2 regions of the Tissierella sp. genome follow, and region 2 is predicted to be linked to the other one. Evidence: a T-box and tRNA genes for the amino acid it is inferred to sense, from the RefSeq annotation. Region 2 holds a T-box; the other holds one or more tRNA genes.
What was found. A T-box is a leader RNA that pairs with one kind of tRNA and senses whether it is charged. The one in region 2 lies ahead of RIN63_RS01030 (valine--tRNA ligase), so its partner is inferred to be a tRNA-Val.
Positions count from the first base shown of each region.

Region 1 (17,037 bases), on a different contig from region 2:
GTTTAGCATAAAAAAGCACCCCCTAGTTCTTATCATTAGGATTGACAAAAACTAGGGGGGATATACTCTTTTTTTATATATCAGTTACACTAAATAGCATTTTTGAAACTATTATAGCTTCCTCAGCATTTAGACAAAATATACCTGATTCATCTAATTTCATTTCTTCAACCCATAAATTATAATCTTTCTCCGTACAGAAGAAATTCATGATATTTCAGCAATTACCAGACCAATTTGCATTTTTATTTAAGTCTACATGAAGTATATGGAGATCACTTGGTTCATATCTACTAATTTTACCACCCCTAATACTTACTTTAATATCAGCGCCAGTATTGCTACACTTAGACTCCACATCTGCATCTTGTTTGAATGTAAATGCTGTGCCCATAGCGTCAATAGCACACATAGCACTAAACTCTCTCCCATCAGCAAGTCTTACTTTGTGATTTGTAGGAATCGCAGAAACAGGATATATAAAATTGATATATCCTTCTTCATCTGCTACTATTGCATTTTTCTCAAACAAGCTATCTAATACATTATCTACTTCTTCATCTATCATTTCTGAATCTTTAGCAATTTTAGATGAATTACTTATATTAAGTGCTTGTCCATTGTCAATCACATAATTCATTAGGTATCTTCTTATTTTTTTCTCTTCCCTTGATAGTTTACTATCTATGCTATCTATTTCTAATTGTTCGTTAGTATAGTATCTATATTGAACTTCTTCCATAAAACCCCTCTTTTCTCAAATTATCTAGTCTAGAATACCACTTTGTTACATAGTTGTGAAATAGATATTTTTAATAACTGACTCTTCTTCTATAGGATAATTTAATTGTTAATTTTTCTTCAATTATGATATTATTTAAAGGATTTCAAAGGATAGAAGGGGGATTTTTCAATGAAGGTAGCATATGTAATAAGTTCTGATAATGCAAGAACTATTTTAAGAGACATGGTAATTCCACAATTAGAAGCCGGTAACCATGGAGCAGAAGTAGTAGGTATGTTTTTCGTATTTGATAATACTTTCTTATTATTAAAGGACACTGATATTGGGGAAAGACTTCAAAAATTACACGAAGATACTGGCATGATACTTTTGGCTTGTGATCAATGTGCAATTGAAAGACAAATAGAAAACAATCTTGTACAAGGTGCTGCTATCGGTTGCTTCCCAGTATTGTATGGTGCCCTTAGTTCAGTAGATCTTGACCAAGTAATTACATTCTAGAGTAACAAGGTCCGTTTAATACGGGCTTTTTTATTTAAAAGTCTGGAGGGGATATTTTGGATAAGATTTTAGTTGAATTTATAAATACTTGATCTGGATGTGACGGTCATACCCGTGCTGTAGAGGTTGCTGCAGCTAAGTACAAAGACAAGGTAGAAGTCAAAATCTACTATGCAGGCAAGAATATGGAGTATATAAAAAAGTATGGAGTTATCTTTAGAGGAACTCTTATTATTAACGAGAAGAAAAAGATTCAACGAATATCTAAGGATATTATTGAAAAGGAAATAGCTTTAGCTGTTGAAGAATTAGAAAATGGAGGTGACTTATAATTGTTAATATTAGATTTTTTAAAAGATATATTATTAACTTCTATTAATCTACTTAATGGAACTTCAAGTTGGCTGGTGTTTAGTTACATAATTGCGGGACTTCTTCATGATATTATATCTCCAGTGAGATTTCACAAGCATTTAGGGAATACTAAAATTAGTTCTATACTAAAGGTAACAATTTCAGGTATGTGCTTACCTATTTGTAGCTGTGGTACAATCCCACTTGGTATTAGCTTATACTATTCAGGAGCTTATGTTGGCCCTACGCTGGCATTTATGGCATCTACTCCTGCCCTAAACCCTATAGCATTAATACTTAGCTTTGGACTCTTAGGAAAGGAGTTAACCATGATAAACATAGCTGCAGGATTCTTACTTCCTTTTATTATAGGTATAATAGGTAATAAATTCTGTGGTAATGAAATAAGTAAACCTGATTTAGAGGAAGAAATAATATCAATGTCATTAGAGCAAGCAGAGAAGATCCCTTTTTTAGAAAAGTTAAAGTCAGGTATGCATTGGGCAATACATGATTTAGCTACAGTATTAAGTAAATATGTTGTTTGGGGAATGTTGTTTGGAGGATTCATTTTAACTGTATTCCCAGATTCATTTATACAGAAATATTTAGGAAATCCTAGTATGTTATCTCTTTGGAATGTGGCAGTTCTGGCTGCATTAATGTATGTCTGTGCCGTTGGACACATTCCATTTATAGCTGCATTAATTGCTAGTGGTGCCTCACCTGGTGCTGCAATTACCTTCCTTATGGCAGGAGCAGCCACTAATATCCCTGAACTATTAAGTATATATAAGATGATTGGTAAAAAAACTGCTATTATATATGGTGTAGTAATCTCTATCTTTGCATTTGGAGTTGGATATCTAACTAACTTATGGTTAATGCCTGGATTTGAACCTGCTATTAATTATAATAGAATTGATAGCAGCATTGAAAGTGCAAATAGATTTCTCTTTACCTTGCCAGAACCACTTAAATATTTATGTTCCTTTATAGTTTTCCTATTTTTCTTAAAGGCAATGTACCCAAAGGTAGAGAATTTATTTAGAAATCTTGCAAAACAAACGAGGTAGAGAAATGAAAAAAAATATTAAATTTATATTAATAGGATTTATACTCTTTGTATTGGGCTTCTATGGATATTATCTAGAAAATGGCAACACTTTGCAAACATTAGGAGTAGAACCTGACAATGAGCTTCTTCTATATTTTCAAGATACTCATCCTGATAATAAGGTAATACTATGTGGCTATGAGGACTTGAATGACGATGGTCTCAAAGATTTACTGGTTATATATAACGAAGCTCCTAAAAAGAATGCAATGGTTGTAGTTTTAGATACAGATAATGGATTTAAGTTATCAGATCATACTCACGCTCCTATAGATAATCAAACAATTGAGTTTAAAGATATTGATAAAACTGGTCCAATAGAATTTATTGTATCTGGTTCAAAGGATGGAAAATACGGCTATGCCATATTTAGATTAATTGATGATACTGAAATAAAGGATCTATTTGGTGATGGTATGGAAGAATGCTGTTAATGGATATAAAAAATGGAGCTATGTAAAATAGCTCCATTTTTTTATTATTTGTTACTAGCAGTATCTGTTATACCATCTATTGTTTTTGCTTTAGTCATCCACTCATCATAGGAAAGACCTATTGGGAATTCTTTATCTATGTTTGCTTCTTCAATAAATGTACTAAACTCTTCAACACCACAAGTCTCTAGCAAATCAGTAGACATAAACCTTTCAATATCATTTATATTAGGAATTTCTTCTTCTGCAACACCCAAGTCATAATAATATTGAATATAATTATTTAGATTTTTCTCTGAGAATTGCCAAGTGATTGTTCTTCCTTCTCCAACTGTCTTTAAATATACAGTTTTTAGTCCAACTTCTGGTTGAACACCAAATCCCTCTGCAAACATCATACCTGCATTATATGGATGCTCATATAGATATTTAATAGCAAGCGAATGTGCAAGAACTAATCTTTTAGCTAATTCCGGATGCCCTTCTAAGAAATCATTGTTCATACAATAAATACAACATATTCCCCAGTTTTCAGCATCAGTCGGTGAAACATCTAAGCCACCCCATTCAGTTCCTATGATTCTTCCAAATCCCTCGAACTCTGCTTGAGTAGCATAAGGGTCACAAGTAGAAAAACCCGCGAGCTGCCCTGCTTTTAATGCAAAAAGTGCATCCTTGTTAGACATACTAACTGCATCATAGTTTTCTGCTTCTACTGGAATATCCAAGTCGTTAGCCCACTTAATCCATGATGGACTTGCCTCTGGCTTTGAGCCAATAGCTAAGGTTTTACCAATTAAATCATTAGGTTCCTTGATATCATTACTCACAACTAAATAACTAGATCCACCCAAATGATTTGCAGCTGCCATAAATAGTGGTGCACCCTCATTTACAGAACGAATGGCTCCAGCAATCCCTTGATAACCAACATGCATTTCCCCAGAAGACATGGCTTCCATTATCTTACCAGTTTTAGTAACTACAACATTAAGTCCTAAGGCTTCATAGATACCTGCTTTTTCTCCTATAATAGCTGAAACCATATGGTCACAATCTCTATAGCCCATTTGTATAGTGAAGTTCTTATCAGCCTCTGATAATTCACCTAGTTTATATTTTGCTACCTCTGCTACCGGATCATAACCTACTTCTTGAATTATACTATCTTTACTACTATCAGTACAACCTGCTAGAAATACAACTCCCATTGCCAATACTAAAACCATAGCAATAATTCTTTTTTTCATTTATACTCCCCCTACTTATTATTTGTGCAATATGTGCTCTTATAACATAGACTTATTTAATGGGCCTTTCTCAATCCTGCCTCTTGTTCATCTTCAATTCCTTCAATATAATGACATATACTACCTTTACATCCACTTACCTTTTTTGCACCTTGTAAATGTCTTTCTAATTTAATTTTTTCTTTTTCAAGCCTTACTATCTCTGCCTTTATAAAGGATACTTTCTCCTGTATCTTGTGACTTACATAGCTACAAGGAGGTATGCCATTATCTTTTAGCATCAATATCTTTTTTATCTCTTCTAATTCAAATCCTAAGCTTCTAGCCTTCTTTATGAAAAATAGCTTTTCTACATCCTTTTCATCAAATACCCTGTAGTTATTATTTTTTCTCTCCACCTCGCCTAATAAACCTTGACCATCATAATATCTAATGGCTGAACTATTAAGTCCAGTAATCCTACAAACATCTTTTATAAACAACATAGTCTCGCACCTCCTATTATAAACCTTAAAGTCGACTTTAATGTCAAGAGATAAAAGTAGAATTTGTATAAATTTTATCAATACTTTTGAAAAAACACCCATCAGATAATCTAATAGATGTTTTAATCAGCTTTCCATCTAAGCAATATACTTTCAATTAAGAGCATCAATCTATCAATAGCAAATCCAATTAAAGCTGCCATAAACATAAATGCTATAATTGTATGAGTTTGCATACGAGACTGAGCCTCTACCATTAAGTAACCGAACCCGGCACTTGTTGCTATGAACTCCGCTCAGATAACTGACATCCAGCCCATACCGATGGCTAGCCTTATTCCAGTAATAATTCCTGGGAGTGACCCCGGAAGTACAATATCTTTAATGATATCCATTGTACTTGCCCCCATACTTCGGGCTGCATTATAAAAATCCTTGCTAATATCCTGTACTCCTGCAATGGTATTTAAAATGATTGTAAAAATTCCTGAAAATGCAATCATAAAAATTGTAGGCCCATCACCAAGTCCAAACCAAATAATTGATAATGGTACCCATGCCATAATAGGAACTTGTCTCAAAGAGTTTATAAATGGAGCAAAAGCTCTTAACATAGTTTTGGAATACCCCATGGTCATACCTATGGGTAATCCAATAATAAGAGCATAAAAAGCACCTGTTAAAACACGACGCATGGTAATCCCTATATTCCTAAGTACATATAAATCCGTTATGCCCTTGAACAAAGCCTCAATTACACTTTTCAATGAAGGGAAAAGAAAAGGTTTATCAACGATTTCTGCTGCAATTGTCCATATTATAGCAATAACTATAAGTGCTATTGGAGTATAGATATTGAAATCCTTTCCATTAAGTTTTCTCCAATTGTTTCTATCCTTCATCTTAGTTGCATGTAACATTCTTTTAACATCTTTTTCTTGTGAGTTCAATTCTTTTCTTCACCTCCTCCTAAAGCATCTCTAAAAATGCTTCAATCCTTGTTCTTAATTGCCCCTCATCGCCTTGCCCATAGTTTGTCTCTAGATGTAAATAAGGCTTACCACATTCATTGGCGATTTTCTTAATATTTGTAGACTCAATTCCAAAAGGATTACATGAATGAAGGATTATTCCAACAACACCATCAACCTTCCATTCATCAATAGTAACGGCCACTTGGTCTAATCTCCTTTGATTAGGTGACATAACTGCACAAGGTACTTCTAGATATTTTTTTGCTATACATTCAATTGGATCTCTTGTCTCAGACTCCTCAATAAGTCTTCTTCTAGAAACAATGCCACTACAACCTTCATAACAAACTATAACTCCACCTAATTCCTCAATAACCTTAATAGTTTTTTCAAATACTCCACCACTAGGTCCACCTGATACTAAGATTCTCGGTCTTTTACTCCCTTTGGGAATAGGTCCATTGCCATTTTCCCAATCTTCTTCGCATTTATCTAAAACCTCTTGGACTTTCTCATATCGCTCTTGCCTATCAAATATATATTGGACTCCTTCCATTACACTACGCATATGTAAACCTGTAATAGCAGGTGGATCATATCGTCCTAACTCATATAAATGAGCCATTTGGATTCTTTCCTTATTTCCCCATTTAATAGATTCTCGTAACATGTCATCTGTAATTACAACATCAAATTTCTTCTCTAATACCTCTTTAAAATGTCTTAGTTCTAAAATCCAAGATTCTAAAGACCTCTCAGGATCAGGGTTATTGGGTAAATGTATAATATGAACATCCTTTATTTCACCGAGCATTTCATACATCTTTTTCTTTCCATCACAAGTTGTCTCCCCTACTATAAGGTCAGAAAAATATGCATAGGGGCATGTTTCAGTTAAAGCAAATCCATAGCTAGATTTAATTAAAGGGCAAAGGTTTGCAGGTAATTCTGCTTCTGCTGCAGGAATTGGCTCAGCAGATTGTCCACACAATCCTACACGATAAAGTCCAGCTGCATCAATCATTTCAGAAGGAGCAAATTGACAAAATGTCCCACATAGTTTTCCACCATTGTCCTTTAATTCTTTCATTCTAATAAAACCTTGTCTTCTTGCATCAGCAAACTCTTCAAATCTTTCTGGTAATGTTGTCATAAATATTCTCCTTTTTATCTTACATAATTATTTATTATTCTTGAAGAGCACCTTTTTGGATAAAGGTTGCTTTTTTGCTATCCTTTTTATCAGTTTTTTGAATAAACTTCAATATTTCCTCATCACCTTGATTCTTAACCTCTCCATTTAGAGCAGATCTTAAAATATCAGATAATTCATTTGTATACTGATGATATTTCTCATTTTTCCTATCCCTAGGTCTAGGAAGTTCAATTTTTATATCAGCTAGTATCTTACCCCTATCTCTAGACATAACAATAACTCTATCACTTAAATAAATAGCTTCATCAACATCATGGGTAACCATAAGTGCAGTTCTCTTATTATCTTGTATTATTGTCTCTAATTGGACCTGTAATAGTTGACGCATTTGGAAATCAACAGCACCTAAAGGCTCATCCATTAATAAAATTTCTGGGTCACATGCCAGTGCACGAAGTAAAGCAACTCTTTGTTTCATTCCTCCTGATATTTCATGAACATAATAGTTTGCATACTCTTCAAGTTGGGCCATTTCCAATAACTCTTTAAGCTTTTCTTCACGATCTTTCTTTGGCATACCTTGCAACTTCATTGGATACATAATATTTTCTCCAACCTTCATCCATGGAAATAAAGCATAGTTTTGAAATACAAATGCCCTATCCGGTCCAGGCTTATTAACCTCTTTACCATTTACAGTAATGTTTCCGCCTTCATGTTTTAAAAATCCTGCAATAATATTTAATGTTGTTGTTTTTCCACAACCCGATGGCCCTAGTAAGGAAACAAATTCTCCCTCATCTACATTAAAAGAGATATCTTCCAATACAGTATTCATTGACTTTTTATCTCTTCTATTTGAAAAAATCTTAGTAATTCCTTCTACAGATATAGACATCTTTTTCACCTTTCCTATTCTAGACTTAAAAACTTAATTTTTGTATCATCCCAAAATTCTTCTGTCATACCTAAAAGCTGAATAAGTTTTTCTCTTTGGTTTAACTCCTCTGCTACCTTATTGTAGACAGTTAAAAAGTCTTCAAAAGCCTTCGTATCTACAATATCCTTTCTGACAACCAAACTATAAGAAATATAATCATCTATTGATAGAGGAGCAAAATTGAACTCTGGTAGCATTGCTGCCTTAGTTAAATCTAAAACTGCCCCATCTATTTGCCCACCTTTTAAGGAATAAGGCAAGGTAACTGGGGACAACTCTATAATTTCTTCAATTTGTTTATAGCTTTCCTTAGCAAGTTTATGTAGATGTTCTCTCTTATGTCCAATTCCTATTCTACCAATATTTTCAACATCATCTTTATAGGCTATGACTTCAGCATTCATAATTACAGGTCCATAAATTAGAAAATCATCATTTGCTCGAACTAAATGCAAAGACATATGATTGCAATAAAATGCCATATCAATTTCATCTGAGCTCAAGGCCCATTGTGCTGTATTACTTCAGCAGTCTTTAAAAGTAAAATCAAATAATTTTTCTTCCTCATCTACAGCATTGATATTTTTTATATCCATACTTTCATTTGTTTCAATAATTCTCTGGAGAAGTAGTCCCGTTATATCAGCTCCAGATCCAATCCTTAAACCTAAGTCAGTGTTTTCTATTTGTTGCTCTCTAGGTATATAATGAGAAATTCCTAATCCCAACATAATTATAAGAGAGAAAAAAATAAGTATTCTTTTGTTTGTATTCATATAATCCCACTCTATATTGTTTGTGACTTGTCTAACTTTTGAAATTCTATGCGTTTTATGTTGTTTATATCAGAAATACTATATCAGAACTTTTTGTTTTTTAGAATAATTATAGAAATCTTTGATAGTAATATGACATAGTATAGGAAAATATAATCACACTTTCCACAAATTTCATATATAATTGTTTTGTAATCCAACGGATTAACTAACTCTAGGAGGCTAGTATGGAGAATTTTGATTTAATAAAAAATGGAACTTTAAAGGCTAAAGAAATCAAAAAAAATGGAGGCAAGATAGCAGGTACTTACTGTAGTTTTGCACCTGTTGAAATACTCGATGCTGCAGGTATTCATATCGTGAACCTAAGTGCTAATACTGATAAAACAATAATTGATGCTGAATCAGATCTTCCTACAAATGTATGTCCTTTAATTAAATCAAGCTACGGAGCTGCAATTTCAGACCATAGTGGTTATACATATTTATCAGATATAATTATTGGAGAAACAACATGTGATGGGAAGAAAAAGATGTATGAGCTATTAAGTGAGTTTAAGGATATGCACATTATGCAAGTGCCACAAGGAACTGATAGAAGTTATTCACCACTTATGTGGGAAAAAGAAGTTAGATTGTTAATAAAAACCCTAGAAGAAAAATTTGATGTAGAGATCACTGAAGAAAAATTAAGAGAAGCCACATCTTTTAGAAATAAATATAGAAGCTTATATGGTGAACTATTTGAACTTAGCAAACTAGAACCACCTGCAATTACAGGATTTGATGCATATAAAATACTCCAAGGATATAAATTTAATTTTAATTTAGAAGAAGAATACAAACAGCTTGAGGAAATTATAGTCAATATTAAAAAAGAATATGAAGAAGGTTCAAGACCAGTAGATAAAAAGGCTAAAAGAATTCTTATTACTGGCTGTCCTATAGGTGGAGTGTTAGATAAGATAGTTAATACTATTGAAAATAGTGGTGATGTAGTTGTTTGCTTTGATAATTGCGATGGTGTAAAGCCTATTAGAAGTAATGTTGATGAAAATTGTGATGATATTGTAAAAGCTATAGCAACTAGATATTTAAATATTGGCTGTGCAATTATGTCACCTAATATTAGTAGGATGGAATTATTGCCAAAACTAGTAGATGAGTTTAAAGTCGATGGTGTTATTGAAGTATTACTGCAGACCTGTCATCCTTATAGTGTTGAACAACGGGCAGTAAAAAACTTAATGACCGATTTAGATATACCTTATATGGCCATAGAAACAGATTACTCAAAATCTAATATTGGACAAATCAAGACTAGAATTGCTGCTTTTATGGAGATTTTATAATATATGATCATACAAATGAAATTCATTGTCTCATATATAGCAATTATGATATAATTAACTGCTGTAAATTTGTCGAAAAGAGGCGCATTCTACATAAATGAAAAGTCAAAAATCAATGAAGAAAGCAACTTTTTATATTATATATCTGGGGATAATTGCTAAAATCTTATCTTTTGCAAAAGAAACACTTATGGCTTCAAAAATAGGAATTAATTATAAGATGGACTCATATTTATTGGCATTTAGTACTATTATGCTTATTTCAAGTCTCATAAGTGATGGAATGATTATTGGAATTATACCTTTATTGCAAGAAATTCAAGAAAGACATGGTATTAATAGAAAGATACGATTTACAAATAATTTAATAAATATAACAGGAGTTTTCTCCTTTATTTTAATTGCTATAGGATTTATAGGAGCTCCCGTTATTGTAAAAGTATTTGGTCCTGGATTTACTGGAAAGGAATTAGATAAGACCATTTTATTATTTAGAATAGGATTACCTGTTATACCAATATCATTGATAAATGCAATATTCTCTGGATTTCTACAATCAGTACATTCTTTTAAGGGCGGTCCTAAGGGGAGAGTTGCAAGTCCAATTATGCATATAATTTATCTATTGTTTTTTTCAAGATTCTATGGATTAAAAGGACTCATGATAACAGATATTGTGGCAAATATTGTTCAAATATTTATTTTTTCAAAGGGTCTTAGGACAAATGAATTTAAGTATTTCTTTAGATTTGATTTAAAGGATAGGTATATTAGAAAATTAGAATATTATTTGATTCCTATACTTGCAGGTGTTGGTCTCAATGAATTAAATCTTTCTATTGATAATGCAGTAGCATCAACTCTATCTGAAGGAAGTATTGCTGGATTAAGCTTTGCCAACAATATTATTGATTTGTTTTTAGGTGTATTTATTGCAGCCATAGTCACAGTTATATTTCCAGTACTATCTGAAGATTATCACAAACATGATGAAGAACATTTTAAAAGTGAAATTAGGCACTGCTTTCATATGGTATTAATTATTGTATTACCTGTTTCTATTATATTAATTATTATGGCAGAGCCCTTAGTTAAAATATTATTTCAAAGAGGTGCCTTTAATATACAAGCATCCCTACTGACTTCAAGGGCATTGACAAATTATGCAATTGGCTTAACAGCCATGGCCCTATATCCATTAATTATTCGAGCATATTATTCGATTCAAGATACAAAAACACCTATTTCCATTGGTTTTCGTACTTTGATTTTAAATGGAATTTTGAACTTATTTTTATCTAAGTTTATGGGGCCAGGTGGTATTGCATTAAGTAGTAGTATCTCTATTACATTAGCTCTAATATATGGCCTTATTGATTTAAATAGGAAATTACAAATTGAAGAAAAGTCTCATTTTAAAAGTATGACTTTTAAAATGAGTATATCAGAAATAATTATGACAACCTGTCTACTTTTAATCCATGGTGCAATATCAAATATATTAAAAGATTCTTTGATAAATAATATATTGGATGTACTTATATCAGCTACAATAAGCCTAGGTCTATATGTAAAGGTATGTAAATCACTGAATATATTAAAAAGTTATTAAACTCTTTTTAATAAGAGCTTAATAACTTTTTTATTAATTCTACATTTAATGAATATGAAATACAGTCATGGACAATGCCATAACAGCCATACCTGCAATTGCTCCATATACTGAAATATGATGGTCTTCGTGTTTTTGTGAAGATGGCAATAATTCATCTAGAGATACGAATATCATAATTCCTGCAACTATAGAAAATAAAATTCCAAATACTAAGTCATTAAAGAATCTTGATAAAATTAAATATCCTAATATTGCTCCTAAGGGCTGACAAAGCCCTACAAGGGATGAATATATAAATGCTTTCTTTTTGCTACCTGTGGAATAAAAAATTGGCACTGATATGGCTATACTTAGGGGTATATTGTGTAGTATTACTGCTGCAGCTATGGGAATGGCCACAGTTATATCCTTTAGTCCGGCAGTGAATATAGCTAATCCCTCAGGCAAATTATGTATAGCTATGGCAACTGCCGACATAAGTCCTAGTTTTGATAAATGCTCACCTTCCTCATTATCATGGTGATGGTGATCGTGGTGGTCATGGTCATGTCCATGATAATGTCCTCCAAATTTATGTACTAGTTTCTCTACAATTGCAGTAATCAACATGCCTCCAAAAAAACCACATAAAGCTATAATATTATTATGCTCTCCATAATATGATTCTATTAATTCCATTCCTTCTGGCAAAATAGCCATAAATGATACATATATCATTATCCCTGCTGAAAAGCTTAGGGAAAGTGATAAGAATCTTTTATTTGTTTCTTTCACGAAAAAAGATACTAAACTACCTAATCCCATGGAAAGACCTACTATAGTTGTAAGCCCTAGTGATAGCAATACTTCCTTACTCATTCTTCTCTTCCTCCATTGGTTTTTGTTTTTTTATTAATATAGATGTTACAAGAGCTGTAATTGGAATAGTAAGTACCAATCCAATGCTACCTGATAATGATCGTATTACTTCTGTTGCAATTATGTCTAAGTTCATTATTTCTGTTAGGCTAGTTTCATATGCCATAAATAATAATAAAAGAGGTATAGATGATCCTGTATATGCTAGAATCAAAGTATTAGTCATAGTTCCCATTACATCTTTACCTACATTCATCCCTGAATTAAATAATTCCTTTGTAGTTAAATTGTTATTAACAGAATGGACTTCATCAATTGCAGAAGCTATTGACATTCCTACATCCATTATTGCCCCTAAAGACCCAATAATTATACCTGAAAAAAGTAAATTCTTAAAATTAAAGCTTACCTCTTGTGGGATATACATTAACATTGTAGCTTCCTCGGCACTTAATCCTGTTAAGTGTATTTTCACACCTACATAGTAGGAAATCAATCCTGCTATTATAACTCCCATGGAAGTACCTATTATAGCTGCTATACTCTTGTTGTTAATCCCTGATACTAAAAATATGGTGATGATTGTAACACCTATGGATATAGCAATTGATATAGGTATTGGATTTGCACCTTTTAAGATTTGAGGTAATAAGATATAGAATACTGAAGCTATAGTTATAGTTAGAGAGATAATGGCTTTGAAGCCTTTCATCTTTCCAACAACAAGAATTATCAATATAAATAATATGGCCAAATAAATAATATAATTAGTTCTTGCGAAATCAGCGATATATACTTCATGATAACCCTCATATTCATCAACCATTACTACTACTTTATCGCCCTTTTTCACATAAATACTATAGGCGTCATTATCTGGGATATGATTTTCTATTTCTAAAACTTCATCTTTATATTTTCCACTAGTGATCTTTAGTTTTACATCTTGGTATTGAATATTTCCTCCATATTCTTCTGAGGCTTGTGCTTCTCCAGCTTCGAGGACTATGGCATTTTCCATAGTTGATTCCATATATTCTTCCTCTGCAAAGACAGAAAAACTACTAATCATCAATATCATAATTATAAATAATAAGGCTTTTTTCATATTGTCCTCCTTAGTTCAGGCTTTGAAAGTATTATACCATAATATGCCTTAGAATTTTAAAAAAATATTGCCTAGAGATTAACTCTGGCAATATTATTAATTCATGGATAATGTTATTATAGGTATGATAACTGATAAAGCAAATGAAAATATAAGTAAGTATATTACTATTTTTGTTAATTTTGAATTTTTCATGCTACACCTCCAATTCAGCAAACAATGCTATTTCCTAAATATTTATGCGGGTATCTAGATTATTATTCGAATTTTGTGGTGGGCGGTATAGGACTCGAACCTACGACTTTCACCACGTCAAGATGACACTCTACCAGCTGAGTTAACCGCCCATATAAAAGTATAATACTATATTTAGATGATTTATGCAATAGAAAAATGTGGGACAGAGGGACAGGAGTTGTGTCCCACTATGAAGCAAATGGGACTGTCCCCTTTACTTCAGCTTAAATATAACTTTTGTTTTACTATATCTTTTGATATAATTAGAGTATCTAAATAAATATAAGGGGTGTTAATATTGAATATTTTAATCGGTAAAGGCGGAAAAGTTGAAATTCTGCCAGTATTTAAAGGCACGGAAACTTTGGAAAAATCACCTGAATTATATAGCTATGTAATTGAGAAGGAACTTTTCAAAGCTTCTTGTGGTGAAATCTATTCTGATGTTTCTTTTAGAGGTAATAATGTTATTTTATTAGGACTTGGGGAAGAAGATAAACTAAATCTTGAATCCCTTAGAAAAGCCTTTTACAAGCTAGGAAAAGAATTGATGAAGTTGAAAATTGAATCAGCTACAGTTACAGTAGCGAAGTTTGAAAATCTTTGCTATAGAAAAACTAATATGGCCATAGCTGAGGGATTATTACAATCAGAATACTCATTTGAAAAATATCTATCAGAAAAGAAAGTAAAGCCAACTGTTAAGGACTTCTATTTAGATGTCATAGAAGATAAAAAGGAAAAAGTGGAAGATGGTATCAAGGAGATTACTAGTATAGTAGAAGGTATTTTCTTAGCAAGAGATTTGGCTAATGAACCAGCTATAACTCTAACTCCTTTAGAATTGGCTACTCGTGCTAAGGACGAACTATCAGGTCTAGGTGTTGAAGTAGAAATCTTTGGTCGTGAAAAAATTGAAGAATTAGGTATGACAGCATTTTTAGCTGTTACTAAAGGGTCTGCTAATGAACCTCAATTCATTGTAATGAAATGGAATGGAGATAGTGAGTCAGAAGAAAAATTGGCTCTAGTTGGTAAAGGATTAACTTACGATTCAGGTGGATATTCCATCAAACCTGGAAGTAGTATGGTATCTATGCATGGTGATATGGCTGGATCTGCTTCTGTTGTAGGAGTGATGAAAGCTATTGCCAAAACAAAGGTAAAAAGAAATGTTGTTGCAATTGTAGCTGCTTGTGAGAACCTGATTTCAGGTGAAGCATATAAACCAGGAGATGTAATAGGCTCAATGGCTGGAAAAACTATTGAAGTATGGAGCACTGATGCGGAAGGTAGGTTAACTCTAGCTGATGCATTATGGTATGCAGCAACAGTAGAAAAAGCTGACAAAATAGTTGATATCGCTACTCTTACTGGTGCATGTGTTGTTGCCTTAGGAGGTATAAATACTGGAGCAGTAACAAATGATCAAGCCTTGATGGATGCTGTGAAGGACGCTGCAGAATTAGCAGGAGAACCAGTATGGCAAATGCCTACAAATGAGGAATATAAGGAAAGTATAAAGGGAACTGTGGGAGATTTAAGGAATTCCACTGTAGGTGGGGCTGGCACCATAACTGCTGGACTTTTCCTAGAAGAGTTTGTAAATAATGTTCCTTGGGTTCATTTAGATATTGCAGGTACATCATCTAACTCTGCTGAAAGAGGATATTTACCAAAGGGAGCTTCAGGTGTTCCTGTTAAAACTCTATATAATTTGGCAAAAGGATGTAAGGGGCAAGGTTGTAGTCACTAATATATATTAAGAAATGCCAGAAGAATAATTCTTCTGGCATTTTTTATCTGGGACACTACTCCTGTCCCTCTGTCCCATTTTTTACGGTAAATGTTATAGCTATTGCTATGATTAAAAGAACTGATGCTGTTATATATGCGTATTTATATGATCCTGATGAATCTAGTAAAGTAGCTGCCGTCATAGGCCCTATTACTCCACCTAATCCCCATGCGGTAAATAATACGCCATAATTCATACCAAAATTCTTGCTGCCATAGGCATCTGAGGCCATAGCTGGAAATATGGAAAATCCTCCACCATAACATAGGCCTGTTACAGCTACTCCAATACTAAGAAGATATACATTGGAATACATAGTGAACAAAAACATATTAATTCCTTGGACTACAAATATTATGCGAATTAAAGCAAGTCTTGGAATTTTATCTGATATGAATCCTCCTAAAAATCTTCCTAAGCTGTTGAATAGGGCCAATATAATAACTAAAATAAATCCTGCCTCCCATCCTACTTGAAGCTTGGCTATGTTAGATATATGACCTACTATCATAAGCCCTGCTGATGATGAGAAACCTAACATAAGCCATAATTTGTAAAAGTGTGTGTCCATCAACATATATTTCCAATCATGGTCCTTACTAGGGCTTTTATGTACTTCCTTTTTCTTGTCTCCAAAATTAAGATCCTTTGGTGGACTTTTTATTAATAGAGATAAGGGAACTGCAATTAATAGAATGAATATGCCTAGATAAATAAAAGTCTTTGAAATACCTACTGCCTTTATAAGATAGTTGGATAATGGAGAATAAAATGCAGAGGATAAGCCTACTCCTGCTACAACTATACCTGTAACCATACCCTTTTTCTCAGGTGGAAACCATTTTACACCAGTAGATGTAGTAGCTACATTTATAATACCAGATCCCACCCCTACAAGAACTCCCATTGTAAGTATCATTATGGTAGGATTTGTAGTAAATCCTGAGAATATTAGACCTAGACCTATTAATATACTACCTATTAAAGAAGGAAGAGTAGGTCCCTTTGAATCTACTATTTTACCAAATATAACCATAGCAATTACAAAGCAAATAGTTAATGTTGTATAAGGAAGGGATGCTTCCTTGCTAGTCCAGTTTAATTGATTTACAAGAGCCTTGCTGATGACACTCCAAACATATAGTATAGCAGAAATAAAATTAATTCCAGTTGCTGCCCACAATACTGCATAAGCCTTTTTACCCCAATTGTTAGTCATAATTCCCTCCTAGTGAAATTTTTACCAATTATTATTATATCATTGGAAAGTCCAATAATCTATACAAAAGATAATATGCCTAATTTTATTATTTATATATATTTGTAAGGTTTTTGTA
Region 1 covers NZ_JAVKTS010000005.1:178,262-195,298, reverse strand. Annotated here, with positions in the region: gene RIN63_RS13030 (DUF2508 family protein) at 1-9, opposite strand, end outside; gene saoL (MerB-like organometallic lyase SaoL) at 74-742, opposite strand; gene saoD (DsrE-related protein SaoD) at 914-1,246, shown strand; gene saoT (thioredoxin-like (seleno)protein SaoT) at 1,303-1,578, shown strand; gene saoE (efflux transporter SaoE) at 1,579-2,676, shown strand; gene saoC (Cys-Cys-COOH (seleno)protein SaoC) at 2,681-3,151, shown strand; gene saoX (ABC transporter substrate-binding subunit SaoX) at 3,196-4,401, opposite strand; gene RIN63_RS12995 (MerR family transcriptional regulator) at 4,458-4,886, opposite strand; gene saoP (ABC transporter permease subunit SaoP) at 5,009-5,806, opposite strand; gene RIN63_RS12985 (double-cubane-cluster-containing anaerobic reductase) at 5,856-7,013, opposite strand; gene saoA (ABC transporter ATP-binding protein SaoA) at 7,048-7,914, opposite strand; gene saoB (ABC transporter substrate-binding (seleno)protein SaoB) at 7,929-8,732, opposite strand; gene RIN63_RS12965 (double-cubane-cluster-containing anaerobic reductase) at 8,960-10,084, shown strand; gene murJ (murein biosynthesis integral membrane protein MurJ) at 10,182-11,696, shown strand; gene zupT (zinc transporter ZupT) at 11,742-12,557, opposite strand; gene RIN63_RS12950 (YibE/F family protein) at 12,550-13,665, opposite strand; tRNA gene RIN63_RS12945 (tRNA-Val) at 13,937-14,012, opposite strand; gene RIN63_RS12940 (leucyl aminopeptidase) at 14,201-15,658, shown strand; gene RIN63_RS12935 (OFA family MFS transporter) at 15,714-16,919, opposite strand.
Region 1: it has a tRNA-Val gene. The T-box ahead of RIN63_RS01030 (valine--tRNA ligase) is inferred to sense a tRNA for this amino acid. The anticodon was not compared.

Region 2 (17,037 bases):
GCAGACAAAACCAAAATATATGAACTAAAAAATATCCCTTAGCTTTATGGCTAGGGGATATTTTTGATTAGATACAAATTAAACTTATAAGATTAATCAGACAAACACATACATAACACAAAAATTAGACATCCATCTAATTTTTGTGTTGACATTAGATGGATATTACAATATTATACATATTATAATAAATACATAATATGGGAGGTAATAAAATGAATTTTAAGCTTATAAAACGGAAGGATTTTTCTTTACTGATATTAGGTAAATTAGTGTCTTTGCTTGGCAGTAATATGCAACAATTTGCACTATCCTTATATGTACTTTCACTTACTGGTTCAGCAACTATTTTCGCATCTATTTTATCAATATCCATTTTACCAAGATTAATATTGTCTCCAATAGCTGGAGTATTTGGAGATTGGTTTGATAGAAAAAGATCAATAGTAGTATTAGACTTCTTAAATTCAATCATCATTGGTAGCTTTGCAGTAATTTATATCATCAATGGCAATATATCCATTCCGATGATTTATATTTTGGTTATTTTGTTAGAGATTACTGAGATATTTTTTCATTCAGCTATGTCAGCTGTTTTACCAAGCGTTGTGACAAAGGAAGAATTATTAGAAGCGAACTCATTTAATTCACTTGTAATGAATATAGGAAATATGCTATCACCTGTTTTAGCTGCTTTCCTTTATGGTACTTTTGGGATGAAGATTATTTTGATTGTTAATTCCATAAGTTTTTTATTATCAGCTATTAGCGAAATGTTTATAAATGTACCTAAAAATCATAAAACTCCAGAAAAGATTAATATAAAGGCTTTTAAGACAGATTTTGTTGAGGGTATAAATATAATTAAAAGCAATAAGTTAATATCTACAATGATAAGCTTGGGGACTATAATTAATTTTTGTATGGGACCACTATTCTCCATTGGATTAATATTTATAATTAAAGAAGTATTTAAAACCAATGATTTTCAATTTGGGATGTTTCAAATGGTTTTATCTGCATCCATGTTAGTTGCACCAATTCTTTGTGGAAGTATTATTAAAAAGCTGAAAATAGGCAAGCTATGTTTTATAAGCTTTTCTATTATGTCAATATTGATATTAATCATGGCAATTATACCATCCAATCTATTTATGAGTATTTTTACTACAACTATGGTGCCCTATATTGGGTTACTAATTATTTCATTCATGGTTGGTATAGTTGTTACCGTGGCTAATATAGCTTTAGGAACCCTTTTTAGTCAAACAGTTCCTCTGGATTTAATGGGGAGAACATCAACAGTTTTTGGCTTAGCAGTTACAGTATTTATTCCCGTAGGGCAAATGATTTTTGGATTCCTATATGATATAATATCTCCAAGTATTGTAATAGCGACAAGCGCGACTATATTAATAATTACAGTTATTAAATATAAATCAGCCTTAATAAGTTATGATAAGGAAAATGTGGAGGCAACAATAATAGGAGATGGGATGAATGAAGTTTAAGTTTTATCTTAGAGAAAGTAGAATATATGATTTCTTGAAATTTCCAAGTTTGATTTTTGCAAGGGAAAGATATGAGAAATCTGAAGGAGATCATGATTATAAAGAATTTCCTATGGATGATTATTTTGATTTAATTAAGAAGGTGGAGGATAATCTAAAACCATATGCAAAAGATATAGAAGTATTTTATATGGACCACTTTTTAAGCGATTATAAATTTATAGATTTAATTTCAACAACCAATAATATATTTGGTTATAAAAATGAAAAAGAGTATTTAGATATGTTATTGACATTAAATGAAGAAGAGATAAATAAAAGCATTATTTATTCGTTAATTATGATTAATGAAGGTAATTATGAATATTCAGATGAAATTATGAATAAAGCTGAATCCATTAGTATGAATAAAGATGAATTATTTTCAGTAATAAAAGATTTGCCCACTGAAGCAGCTACAAAATGGAATCTGTTTTTAATAGTGGAAGAACCAATTAAATACATGAAAATGTATGTTGATTTAATGAATAATTTATTGCCTATTTTTGAAGAAATCTATTCATCATATGAAGATGAAGTGAAGGATTATGGACAATATTTAGTTAATTTTTTAAATGAAAATGGTCCAAAAGGTTTAGAGGAAATAACTTATTCTATTTATAGCCCAAAGATTATAGATAGTGAAGAAACCAATATATTTATCTCTATAATGATGGCTTTTGCCATCGGGCTGATAGGTGCAGGTAAGGAAAACTATCTAGCTTGGGGACTAAAAATGGAAGAAGCCTTCAAAAGAATGAAAGAAATAAATGAGAATAAGATTAATGAGAGGGTTCAGATATTTAAAAATTTGGGGGATAAGACTAGATATGAAGTGGTGAAATTAATAGCTTCAGGGCAAACTTCTACTAAAGAAATCGCAAATGAATTGGGAGTATCCAGTGCAACCATATCTTATCACATAAATAATTTAATACAATCAAAGGTCATAAAGATAGATAAATCAAATAATAAATATGGCTATGTAGTAGATTATGATTTACTAGAAAAAGCTATGAAAGATTTTAAAGAAGATTTAATCTTTCCAAAAGAATCTTAATAGAATATCTATTTACCCTCTTAATCAATGAAAATAAGAGGGTAAAAATATTGCCAATAATAGGAGGGACATAATGACTTGTAAATTTGGTATGCCAACATTAATTGAAAAAGACAGTATTTTGGACAATGCATTATTATGTAAGGAATTAAACTTAGATTTTATAGAGTTAAATATGAATTTGCCTTATTGTATGCCAGATAGGAATAAGCCAGAAGAAATACTAAAGTTAAAGGAAGAAAACAATATCAATTTTACAATTCATTTTCCTGAAGAAATTGATTTTGGATGCTTCTATGATGAAATAAGACAAGCTAATATTATATTGTTTAATAATATAGCAACATGGGCTTCTAAATTTGGAGTAGAGAAAATAAACATTCATTTGAATCCTGGAATTTATTTTACCCTACCTAAAGAGAAAGTATTTGTCTATGACAGGCATATAGAGATGTTTATTGAGAAGTTCACAGATTCCATGATCAAGATAGTAAATATAGCAAAACCACTAGGAATAAAAATATGTGTAGAAAATATGAAAATACACGAATTTATGGAAGAAACATTTAAAAGAATGGTGAATATTGAAAACTTATACTTTACATGGGATGTTGGACATGATGCTATGTCTAATTATAGAATGAAGGAAATATACATAGAAAATCCTCATAAGGTAAGTCATATGCATTTACATGATTACAATGGAAATAGTGATCATCAAATTTTATTTGAGGGTCTTATCCCTATAAAAGAAAGGATTAAATTTGCAAAAGAAAATAATTTAACTGTTGTAATAGAAACAAAAACAGAAGAAGCCTTAAGGAAATCAATAGAGCGATTATCGACATAGTGTAAGCATATTATAAGTATAGACCTTAGTTTAAAACTAGGTCTATACTTATATACATATAATAACATTAAACTTGAAGTGTCTCCCATAATTCATAAGACTCGTGAAGTTGCTTTTCAAGTAACCCCTTTTCAACAAATAAATCATATAATCTATCAGCATTATCACTGTTAGAAACCATTTCTTCATTAATATTTTTTAACTTGTCTTCCAATTCTTCAATTTCTTTTTCAACTTGTGCTATTTTAAAAGTATTGTTGGCTTTCTTGGGTGATTTAGTTGGAATTACTTTTGCGGGCTTAGATTCTTTAACTATAGCTTTCTCAACCATTTCTCTTTTCCTTATTTCTAAATACTCATCATATAACATAGGATATAGTCTTACCTTAGACTTATCTAGAACCATTATCTTAGTTGCTACTTTTTGTACAAAATATCTATCATGGGAGACAAATAAAATTGTTCCATTAAAATTAGAGAGTGTTTCCTCTAAAACTTCTCGAGAATCAATATCTAAATGATTAGTAGGCTCGTCTAAAATCATAAAATTAACTTTATCGAATATTAAAGAAGATAATTTAAGTCGAGATTTTTCCCCTCCGGATAAGGATTTTATCTTTTTATATACATCATCTCTTATGAATAACATTTTAGCCAGTTCTGATCTTGCTTGGGAGTTGCTGATATTATGTTTTACAGTAAAATAATCAAGAATTGTCATATCTTCATCTTCAAAGACTACATTCTGTGGCAAATATCCTAGCTTTATACTAGAACCTATGGTGAAGCTTCCATCATCTGGTTCAAGTTCTCCCAATATGATCTTTAATAAGGTTGTTTTTCCGCTGCCATTCTCCCCCATTATACACAACTTATCTTGATAAAATAATGTAAAGGATAAATCCGAAAACAGCTTTTTATCCGAAAAGGACTTTTTTAAGTTTTCTGCGTTAAGAACGATTTTTCCAGAGCGACTTACTTTTTCAGAAGATAGTTTAATCTTTGAGTTTTCCAATGTTGGCCTATCAAATACTTCCACTTTTTCTAATCGCTTCTCAAGTTCCTTAGCACGCTTATACATCTTTTCACTATCTCTCATGGCACCCCAGATTCTATATCTTTCAATCTGTTGTTCCATTTTCTCTATTTTTCTCTGATTATTTATATAAGCATTATATTCAAGCTCAAATCGCCTTTCTTTCTCCACTACATAATAAGAGTAGTTTCCATCATATATCTTTGTACCTGTAGGCTCCAACTCTATAATTCTATTGGCAACTTTATCTAAGAAACTTCTATCATGTGATACCATAAGAACAGTACCATTATAGCCCAACAGAAAGTCTTCAAGCCATTCAATGGATTTTATATCTAAATGGTTAGTGGGCTCATCTAATAATAATATATCTGGATTTTCTAAAAGTAATTTTGCTAGAAGGACTCTAGTTTTTTCACCGCCACTTAAACTTTCAAATGACTTTTCTCTAAAGCTGTCAGGTATAAAAAGTCCGCTGCATACTTTGTTTATATTTGTTTCTACATCATATCCACCACAGAGTTGAAATTCATCCATAAGTAAGCCATAATTTTTCATTTCAATTTCTAATGCTTGGCCAGATAAATTTTTTAAATTTTCCTCGAAGCTTTTTAGTTCCACTTTCATATTAAATATTTTTTCAAAAGGCATTTCAAGGATTTCAATTACAGTAGTGTCCTTAGGGCATGTAAATATTTGGTCTAAGTATCCAACTCTAGCTCCCTTTCTAAAGCTAATACTTCCACCATGATAATCTTCAATACCCATTAATACAGTCATTAAGGTAGTTTTTCCACATCCATTCTGTCCAATTAATCCAACTCTATCATTACTATGTAGTTCAAAGGATATATTCTCAAAAACCTTATTTGCCCCATAATATTTAACTAAACTGTTTACACTGCATTCAATCATTTGTGTCACCTCGCTTAAGTAAATTATATTTGAAGAAATAGACATAGTCAAGAAAATAGGATTAACATATAATCTTTTACATTAGATAAGAAAAAGAATAGGATATAATATCATATAATACCATATTATTATATGAATTAAGAAGTTTCTAAGAGGTGAGTAATATGACAATAAGTATTCTTACATGGAATATCAAAGCGGGACAGAATAAAGAGGGCAGCTATCCTGAACCAAAAACAGAAAACTTGGATAAAATAGCAAATGAAATAAAAAAATCAGGAGCTTCAATTGTCTGCCTTCAAGAAGTAGATGCATATAGTAAACGATCTGATATAAATATACATCAGGCGGAATACATTTCTAATAAACTTACTGCAATTACTGGGCTGACTTGGAATTATAGATATATTACATCTATTAAGATGAATCCAGGTTATTATGGTAATGCTATTTTAAGTAGTTACTCTTTGAAAACAGCTTTAAAAGTTTACTTGCCTAGGGTAAATAGTTTAGAAAGTCGTAGTTTCCTTCTTGTTCGTGTGGGTTTTGGCAGCTCTTATTTTTATGTAGGAACAGCACATTTGGGCTTAAAAGGTGATCAAGTGATTCAAGCAAGAAAGATTAAGGAAGAGTTAAAAAACAATGGATTTTCAAATGAAGGATTGATTATTGCTTGTGATTTGAATGTTCGAGAAGATTCATATGTCTATAATATAATGCTTAATAATGTTTTTTCTATGCTTGATATGGGACCTGCAGGTACATGCACATTGGAATGCTATAATAATTCTAGTAACCCAAAGATTGATTTTTTATTTAGCAGTGGAGCTTCAATTAATCTAATAAAAAGTAAAGTGTTGCAAGTAGATATTTCAGATCATCGTCCAGTTATGGCATGTATATATGAATTAAAAGGGCAAGAAAGATAATTCAAAGTTATAAATGATTGAGTAGAAGGTAACTAGTTACCTTCTACTGGATTAGTTGAAAATCACTTCATCACAGGTAAATACAAAATCCATATGGAAGGGGCAATTATTTTCCCCTCCAAATAAATGGTTCATGCCTAAAGCTATGTGATAAGTACCTAAGGATTTCTCATCAATAAGTGTAAATCCTATTAGTTCTTTGACTTTTGGGTTTAGTCCAATTCCAAATTCGCATAGGATTTTGAAATTTTCTGCTAGTGGGTTAAAAAAATCATTCAATTCTTCACAAGAAGAACTTATAAGCTTTCCATTTTCAAAGGTCATAAGTACATCCCTATATACTTGTCCATTTAAACTAACCATAGATACTAGTAAATCTCCATTGCTGTTATTCTCCATAGGAGCAATATAGATTTCGCCTGGAGGAAAATCACCACACCCATCATCTACAAACCACTCTCTATTACTAATATCCAATTTTAATGAATACTTTTGATCAGTAATTATCTCTATACTGTTCTTATCCTTAAGGCTTTCAACCTTTTCTTTACAGGCTTTTTTAAGCATAGGGAAGTCTACAGATAAAGCATTACATATAGCGGAATTGTAGACATCATAGTCTAAGTCAGCTCGTAGAGCATTTGTTTCTGTAGGAATAGTAAGCTGTATATAGTACTTTTTATCCTGAGTTAAAGCATTAAATAACTCTCCTAAGGTTTCTTTGAATCTAGGAATTTCTGTCTCTGATATTCCATTAGGTAGACTTGGTGTATACATAAAAATATCAATAACATGCTTAAAAGAAGATAAAAACTCTAAGTATTCCTGTCCTAGTTTCTCATCATTGCGGATTAAATTGAGGACTATACTTTCAAAAAAAAATTTTGAGCAATGATGTTTAAAGGGAATGATCCCTTTTTTACCTATGTTCTCTGAAATCAAATCTAAAATTTCTAAGTCTTCATTATCGCCCCAAAAGTTTAATAAAACAAAATCCCCTTTTTCAAAGGGAAACCCTTCACAAATATTTGGTATAAGTTCTTTGAACTCCATATCAATACCCCCTAAATAAAATTGTTTTGATATATATCAAATCATATTTTAATACATATCTTTTCAAAAAGCAATCTATTTCTATGAGCATAAAAATAAATATAAAAAAGCATATAGATATGTATTGAAATAATATCTCCCATGGTATAGAATAAATACATAAACCATTGGGAGGGAAAAATATGAAGGATATAATTTGGTTAAAGGAGAATTATTTAAGCTTTTTAAGAGAGGAGCAGGAGGACCTAAGGAAGAGTATAGAGGACTTACAAAAACAAGAATGTGTAGATGATGCTAATTTGCAAAAAATAAGGTTAAACATAGTTGAAATATTTAACAAGATGTTTAATATTAGTCTTAGTGACAGCCCTATAGCCCTAAGAGAAAAGTATTTAGGCTTTTTTCAGAAGATAACAGAGCCTTGGTATGTAAACAAAGAAAAAGCTCAAAAATTTGGAGATGAAAATGAAGCAATAATAGAAGATATAAAGATACAAGAAGCTGAAAAATTGAAAAGTCAATTTGTAGAATGTTATAATCAGTTAGATATAAATTAGGAGTGATGGAATTGAACTCATTAGAGATTTTTAAATGCTTGGCAGATAACTCAAGGCTAAGAATTATAAACAGTTTGATGATAGAGCCTATGTATGTAGAGCTATTGGCTGAAAGGCTAGAATTATCCCCTTCAACTATTTCTTTTCATCTGAAGAAGTTAATGGATGCCAATATAGTATCCAGTAAAAAGGAACAATATTATACAGTCTATACATTAAATGAAAAGATATTTTCAATGAATCTAAGGGATTTAGTAAAAGATGATAAAAACGAAGAAGAGGTATTAAATCAAAGGGAAGAACAATATAGAGAAAAGGTTATAGAAACATTTTTCAAATATGACAAATTGAAGAGCATACCAGTGCAAAACAAGAAAAAACAAATTATACTAGAAAAAATAGTGGAAAGCTTTGAAAGGGATAGAACTTATACAGAAAAAGAAGTGAATCTAATAATAGCAGATTTTCATGACGATTTCTGCACCATAAGGAGAGATTTTATAGGATTTGGCCTTATGGAAAGAGAGGATGGAATATATAAGAGGGTGTAGGTAGAAGATATCTTTGTAATTTTGCATATAATTCTAGGGGTGATAACATGATCATAAGATTAGCAAATATTAAAGATGAAGATAAAATAGCAATGTTAATAGCAAGATTTAGGATAGAGTTAAAGGGTCTCAGGGGGATTGATTCGGATATTAATATTGAGGAAAGCAAGATGGAATTTAGAGAATATATGGATAAAGGATATCTAATATTTGTTGCGGAAAATGGAAATAAAGATTTAATAGGATATTTGGTTTGTATGATTGAAGATGATGTTGTATGGGCGGAGTCTTTATTTGTAGCATCTGAATGTAGAAGAGCAGGTATAGCATCAAGACTATATGACAAGGCAGAGGAACTGGCGAAGAAACTTGGAGAAGATCAGGTATATAATTGGATACACCCTAATAATCATGGGATAATATCTTTTTTATCTAAAAGAGGTTATAATGTTTTAAACTTAATTGAAGTAAGAAAGCCATCAATAAATGAAAAACTGATAGAAAAGATAAGAGTTGGTGAACATGAGTATAGTTACTAGGATATTGACAGGACTTTCCTCAAATGATATTATTTCATAATAATATAAGGGCTTAGGTTTTATTTTTGGAGGTGAAAGTAATGCTAAAAATAATCATTTTAAGAAACAGTCTGGATCAAGATTTATCCCATGCAGAGTGAGCAATAGCATAGCTATTTCTGTATGGGAACAATAGATTTACTATCTGCAAACTCTGCACTTTATTTATTAACTATAAATAAGGAGCGGATAGTTATGAAATATATAAATGCAACAGAAGTATTACCAAAACATTTGTTAACTGAAATCCAGAAGCATGTTAGAGGTGAATTATTATATATTCCTAGTGGAGATAAGGAAACAGGATGGGGAGAAAAAAACGGGTCTAAGAAGTATTTTAAAAATAGAAATGAAGAGATTAAAGAGCAATTCCAAAGGGGCTATAGTATTGAACAGTTATCTTCTAATTATGGGTTAGCATATGAAACTGTACGCAAAATTGTATATAAGAAATAAAGTAAAAGGTCTTGGAATATATTTCAAGATCCTTTGTTTGTTTTTGGGTATAGAATGCTTATATGCATAGTCGGCATTCTTATTACTGTGAAATAGATTTAAAATAATATAGAAGGGGAAGGAATCAGGAAGGTTGGGCAGCTTGGAGCAGCAAAGGTTTTAGTAGGTTCAAATCAACAGTTCTACTATAGTATTGAACTAAGACCATTTGCAAAATCTACTGAATGGAAGAGTAAATAGAATTAGACTAAATATGGAAGGTGATATAGTTATGGAAAAATACATTTGTGAGATTTTTAATGGGTGTATTTCGATACAAAAAGAAGGAAAAACAATATTTTCCCAAGCATATGGATATGCAGACCTAGCAAATAAGGTAGAAAACCAATTAGATACCCGTTTTGCAACAGCTTCTGCTGGGAAAATATTTGTTGCAGTTGGAATTTTGCAGCTTATTGAAAAAGACTTGCTACATTTTACAAGTACTATAGGGGAGTTAGTTAATATAGATTGGAACTCAATAGATTCAAATATTACAGTTGAGCAATTACTTTCACATACATCAGGAATACCTGATTATTTTGATGAATCTATTATGAATGATTATGATGAGCTTTGGTGGGATTATCCTAATTATAGAATACGAAGTTCTTCTGATTTACTTCCCCTTTTCATTGAAAAACCAATGATGTATCATAGGGGTGAAAAATTCCAATATAATAATACAGGTTTTGTAGTTTTAGGATTGATCATTGAAGCAGTTACAGGACAGAGCTTCGATAGATACTTAAATGAAAATGTTTTTCATAAATGTGGAATGATGGAGACTGGATATTATGAATTAGATAGATTGCCTGGAGGATGTGCAAATCACTATATCTGGGATAAAGAAAGACAGGAGTATTACACTAATATTTACAGTGTTGATGTTAAAGGGACTGGTGCTGGTGGTGCCTATACCTGTATAGGTGATATAGAAAAGTTTTGGAAGGCATTATTAAACTACGAATTATTATCGGAGAAAATGACAAATAAAATGTTGTCTATACAGGCTAGCGGCAGTGAAGATGATAACTATGGATATGGAGTTTGGCTAAATAAGGAGTCCCAGGAAAATATCCTACCATATTTTACAGGCTGTGATCCTGGAGTATCTTTTATCACTACTTATAATAGAAAAGAAAATATTAGCATTACAATTATGAGCAATTTTGGAGATGATGTATGGGATATGTTAAGGGATATTAGTAAGGAATATTTTTCTGTTTAGGTGCAATAATTGATTTTGATGTTATCCATGGCAATCTTTCATTTGAAAATACTATATTTGGGGGTAATTATGAAAGAAATAGTATATGATAATTATTATTGGCAAGATGATTTAGTAAGATTGAGGGCTTGGAGTGAAGATGATTGGGAGTGGGATTATTATACTAATTTCGATACCTCAGCAGGCAGACTAGCAGATTATGGGGTTGATCTTCCACCAACAGTTTTAAATTCAAGAAAGTATTCTGAGAAAATCGCAAATTTATCTACTAATAATTGTAGAATAGCATTTGCAATAGAAACATTAGATGAAATACTTGTAGGTAGAATAAATATTTTATTAGATGATGATAAAAATGGAACTTTTGGGATTGGACTTAAGGTTCATAGAGACCATAGGGGTAAGGGATATGGAACAAGTGCTATGAAATTACTTTTAAGATATGGATTTATGGAAAGAAGATTAAATAAATATTCTATAAGTGTTTTAGAAGGAAATGAAGGGTCCATTAAGATGCACAAAAAACTTGGATGTGAACAAGAAGGAGTTTTAAAACAAAATATCTATACAAATGGTAGATATTATGATGAAGTATATTTTGGACTAACAAAAGATGCCTATTTAAAAATGACAGATTCTACTGAAAATGAACAATCAAATATATTAGGTCAATAGTTAAAAATATGAGGGGTTGATTTTTATGAAAATAGCAACTTATAATATTTGGAATGATAGAAATACTAATGACAATCGCTTTGAACAATTAATAAATGAAATAAATTCTTCTGATGCTGATATTATTGGCTTACAAGAAGTAACTGAGAATTTTTATAGTAACTTTTTATTAACAAAAACAGATTATGAGTTTTGTGAATTTAGGAAGTATACAGATGATGAAGAAGGTCTAGCTATTTTAAGTAGATATCCTATAAAAAGCTGTTTTTTTCTTAATACAAGTGAAGAATTTGCCTATAGTGCTGCACTTAATGTGATTTTTGAGGTAGGGGAAACACGCTTTTCATTAACCAATGTTCATTTACCTTGGGATTCCATAAAAACGCAAGAAGAACAGATTGTTGCCATAGATAGGTATATTCATTTGCAAAAGGGAGAAGCGGATTATTTTATTATGTTAGGTGACTTTAACGGAGGCTTTAATTCAAGCATACATAGATATTTAGGTGGTGATCAAACAATAAACGGAAATGAATCAAATCCGTACTGGGATGAACTATCAAGTGCCTATGCCATATTAAATGACTTGCCATTAAAACCTACCCTTGATTTTGTTAATAATCCCAGATGGGGAGGGAAAAATACATTCTATATTCCCAGTGTAGTTGATAGGATATATATATTGGACAATTGGGCTGAGAAAACACTAAGGAATGTAAGAATCTTTGGTATGGATATTTCATCTGAAAACAATCTTTCAGCAAGTGACCACTACGGTGTAGTTACAGAAGTAGATTTTACAAAAGAAGCATAATTTGACGCAGAGAAGTAAGATAAAATCATTTATTAATTTATACTCAACCTATTAGTGATATCTATGGCTTAGAAAAAGCAGTAGATAGAATATTACAAAGAAATGATTATAGGAAGTTTACACAAACATTTTGTGGATTCCAATATGAATGTAATGACCTTTGCATATTTTAGTAATTTAAAAAACAAGGACCCCTTGCATCTAAATAGTACAAGGGGATTTTATATTTTAGGGAAAGATAGGTTCCTCCCACCAGCCAAAGGCAACCCTACCAGCAGCCTCTAGCTCTGGTGTCTCTGGATTAGATAGGAAAATTAGAAAAGATCCACCAGGTGGAAAGATAAACTTTCCTTGTTCATCATCTACCAATGTAGTCTCTGGTTGGCCTCGGCGAACAAAAGCCTTAACTCCTTCAGTTGGATCTCCTGCCACATTGCTTGCATACTGAAGTTTTACCATAGGAGATGGTAAGGGACAAAGTGCCATGTTAGCTGGAGTTATAAGGGTGGAATTTTGGATCGTTCCTGGTGGAATGGCATTAAACCAAATCTGGGCTCTAAAGCTAGATATAGATATATCACTTACCGTCCACACAGTCACATGTAAATTTACTCTAGAATTTGGAGGGTTGTATAATCTAGCCCAAGCATTTGTACCTCTCCCGAAGGTGAGGTTATCAGCATATCCTACGAAGTACTTTCCTTCTAATGACTTGGCTAAGTTAATTGGCACTGCAACAGTATAATCCAACATTGGTTTAGTTATTGATGGGGGAGGAAATGTGCACGGTGTAAAATATCTACAGAGTTGGTTAAAGCAACCTGTTGCATTTAAGCATGTATAATTAGACGGATGCTGATATTGATTAGATAAATCTGTATTATGAGGATAGTCATTCATAAACTTAAGCTCCTTTACTATAGGTTTTTATACATTTTATGCCTTCTAGTGTAATACTGTGATATTTTTGCTAAATCACTTATTCATAGCACCTTTCCTAAACGATATTCCTTCATTGTAGCTCAGATGTAGAAAGTAAAAAATAAAAAATTAATGTTGACTTTTCTGGAATAATAAAATATCATAGTATAAATGAACACGAACAAAATGGCATTGATAAGGAGTAGTACATATTCACCTGAAGCAAAGAGAGAAGATGGTTGGTGAAAATCTTCGTGAAGGAAGTATGGAAGTAGCCTTTGAGTTGTGAACCGAAAAGATATAATCTTAGTAGGCTTCAACGGAAATTTCCACCGTTAAAAGGAAAGCAATATCAGATAATATATTTTATCTCGTATTGACAGAGTGCAGATAGTCATATCTGAATTTAGGTGGTACCGCGGACTTATATATAATCCGCCCTAAGCAAATTTAAAAGCTTAGGGCGGTTTTTGTTTTGTGTTCGTAAATTTAAGGAGGTATTACCATGGAGAAAAAATATGACTTTAAAGAAGTAGAAAAAGAGATGCAAAAGCTTTGGAAAGAAAATTCCATATATAATTTTGATTTAGATAGTAAAAAAGAAATCTATTCTATTGATACTCCACCACCTACTGTTAGTGGCAATCTGCACATTGGACATATATTTTCCTACACACAGGCAGAAATGATAGCACGATATAAGCGAATGCAAGGATACAATGTTTTTTATCCTTTTGGCTTTGACGATAACGGCTTACCAACTGAAAGACTTGTTGAAAAAGATGAAGGTATTATTGCCAAAAACCTTCCAAGAAGTGAATTTATAAGAAAATGTATTATAAGCTCTGCAAAATATGAAGAGGAATTTAAAGATTTATGGCAGTCTTTGGGATTTTCAGTTGACTGGTCCCTTCAATATGAAACAATTAACCCTATGGTTCAAAGAATATCGCAAAGATCCTTTATAAAACTTTTAAAAGATAAAAAGGCATATATGAAAGAATCACCAGTATTATGGTGTACTGAATGTCAGACTTCAATAGCTCAAGCGGAGTTAGATACTATTGAGAAAGATGCCACATTTAATTACATTAAATTTAAAGCAGAAGCAGAAGATTTATTAATAGCTACAACAAGACCAGAATTGCTATATGGCTGTGTTTGTCTATTTGTAAATCCAGAGGATAGTAGATATAAAGAATATATTGGTAAAAATGCCATGGTTCCATTATATGATTATGAAATTCCTATATTGGCAGATAACAAAGTAAGTATGGATAAGGGAACAGGTGTAGTTATGTGTGCAACCTTTGGTGACTCTACTGACCTAGAATGGTATGAAACATATAAACTGCCTTACAGAAAGGTTATTCTAGCTGATGGAAGGATAGATGAAAATGTTCCATTAATAAGGGGTTTAAAGGTTTTAGCTGCTCGAAGACAGATTATCGATTTGCTTTCAAAAGAAGGATTGCTTTTAGAATCAAAAAGCATCAAGCATAATGTGGCTGTACACGAGCGATGTGGAAAGGAAATTGAAATTATACCGTCAAGACAGTGGTATATTGATATACTCACAAATAAAGAATTATTTTTAAAAGCAGCTGATAAAATCAATTGGTATCCTGAATATATGAAAAACAGATATGTATTATGGGTTGAAAACCTTAAGTGGGATTGGTGTATATCTCGGCAAAGATACTTTGGAGTTCCTTTTCCAATATGGTATTGTAAAAATTGTGGAGAGATAATAATTGCAGATGAAAATACATTGCCTGTAAATCCTCTAGAAACAAAACCTAAAAGTTCTTGTACATGTGGATGTGATGAATTTATACCTGAAAGATCTGTTTTTGATACTTGGGCTACTTCGTCAGTTACTCCTCAGATAAATGCAAAATGGGAAGAAGAAAATGATATTTCAGATAGGATTTTACCAATGAGTTTGAGGGCACAGGCTCATGAAATTATACGAACATGGGCCTTTTATACTATAGTTAAAAGTCTTTACCATACAGGTCAAATTCCTTGGAAGGATATAATGGTTTCTGGATTTGTTCTTGCTAAAAAGGGAGAGAAAATTAGCAAGTCAAAGAGTAATTCTCAGTTAGAACCAAAATTGCTTATTGAAAATCACTCTGCTGATATAATAAGATATTGGGCTGCTAATTCTAAGCTTGGAACAGATACATTCTTCTCAATTGATGAATTAGGTATAGCTAGAAGATTTATAACAAAGCTATGGAATGCATCTAAGTTTTCAATATCTCATTTGCAAGACATTGATCTTAATGCTGATATTGATTTGATGCCTGTAGATAGATGGATAATTGAGAGATGCAAGCAAACTACCATTAATGCAAAGAAATTTCTTGACCAATATGAAATAGGATCAGCTAGACATGAAATTGATGATTTTTTCTGGAAGGATCTATGTGATTATTATTTTGAGATTGTTAAGGAGCGTTTATATCAACCTGAAATCCATGGTTATAAAGAACGACAATCAGCCCAATACGCCCTATATTATTCCATGCTCAATATATTAAAGTTATACGCCATTTATGTTCCACATATAACTGAATATATTTATCAAGAATTTTTTAGGCAGCGTGAAAAGGGTATTTCTCTACACAAGTTGTATTGGGAGACTGAAAAACCTATTGATGATGAGATTATTATCTTTGGAGAAGAATTAAAGGACATTATTTCTGAAACAAGAAAGTATAAGTCTGAAAACTCTCTATCAATGAAGGCAGAAATAGAAGAGGTGGTAATCACCACAGAGGATAAATTTACTGAGTTATTTAAACAAACTATAGGGGATATAAAAGCATGCTGCAATGCAAAGGAAATAAAAATAACTTCTCTTTCCTAATTTAATAAAGGTAAAATTTATTGCGGTAAATATACTTATGAAGTATACTAACCTCAGAGGGGGATTGTTTTATGAGAAGATATGTTATTTTTGCATAGCACTGGCTAATGCAAATTAATTGAAAAAATTTATTTTGTTGTAGCCATTGCTATTCCTAAAAGAATATATTTTTAGGAGGGCAAAATGAGCTATAAAAGAGCAGAGGATATATTTCCTGTAGAAATTATAGAGTTAATTTATAAATATGTTGATGGTGGATGTATCTATATTCCTAGAAAAGAAAATAAAAGACGGGAATGGGGAGCAAAGACTACTATACGCATGGAGTTAGACATACGAAATCAACAAATATATACTGACTATCAGCAAGGATATACAGCTATAGAATTAGCTAATAAATACTTTTTATCTGAAAAAAGTATACAGCGTATTATCCTTCTAATGAAAAAACAATTTTAAAAGAATAAGCCCATATACATAAGGTATATTGGCTTATTCTTTTTTAAATAAATGTTTGAGGTAGAAATGTAGGTAGTATTGGATTAAGATAGATTGGAAATAAAGATAATTTTAGGAGGAAAGATATGGGCATACCTTTTTGTTTTGCGTAGCTAAGGCTATTGCAAATATACCAAGAGAGATGTAATAGCCTTTGTATATTCTGGTAAACAAAGGAGAGTAAAATGGGCTATTTAAGAAGAATTGAATATACGATTATGCAAAAGGATTCTTTTAAGATATTTCGTAATTGTGCTGGATGTGGATGTAAGACAAACTATATAAGTACAAAAAAGTTTAGGATCAATGCAAATGGAAAATATCTAGATGTATGGTTAATTTATCAATGTGAAAAATGCAAACATACCTATAACTTAAGCATTCATGAGAGAATAAAAGTAACTGATATTTCCAAGATTGAGTATGAGAAGTTTGAAAGCAATAAT
Region 2 covers NZ_JAVKTS010000001.1:199,970-217,006, forward strand. Annotated here, with positions in the region: gene RIN63_RS00955 (DUF896 domain-containing protein) at 1-28, shown strand, start outside; gene RIN63_RS00960 (MFS transporter) at 216-1,511, shown strand; gene RIN63_RS00965 (winged helix-turn-helix domain-containing protein) at 1,501-2,610, shown strand; gene RIN63_RS00970 (sugar phosphate isomerase/epimerase) at 2,684-3,460, shown strand; gene abc-f (ribosomal protection-like ABC-F family protein) at 3,528-5,411, opposite strand; gene RIN63_RS00980 (endonuclease/exonuclease/phosphatase family protein) at 5,576-6,340, shown strand; gene RIN63_RS00985 (aminopeptidase) at 6,392-7,393, opposite strand; gene RIN63_RS00990 (hypothetical protein) at 7,576-7,950, shown strand; gene RIN63_RS00995 (metalloregulator ArsR/SmtB family transcription factor) at 7,962-8,501, shown strand; gene RIN63_RS01000 (GNAT family N-acetyltransferase) at 8,549-9,040, shown strand; gene RIN63_RS01005 (CD3324 family protein) at 9,275-9,535, shown strand; gene RIN63_RS01010 (serine hydrolase) at 9,807-10,805, shown strand; gene RIN63_RS01015 (GNAT family protein) at 10,875-11,480, shown strand; gene RIN63_RS01020 (endonuclease/exonuclease/phosphatase family protein) at 11,506-12,294, shown strand; gene RIN63_RS01025 (DUF6143 family protein) at 12,523-13,194, opposite strand; T-box leader at 13,399-13,661, shown strand; gene RIN63_RS01030 (valine--tRNA ligase) at 13,721-16,093, shown strand; gene RIN63_RS01035 (CD3324 family protein) at 16,277-16,552, shown strand; gene RIN63_RS01040 (DUF1062 domain-containing protein) at 16,777-17,037, shown strand, end outside.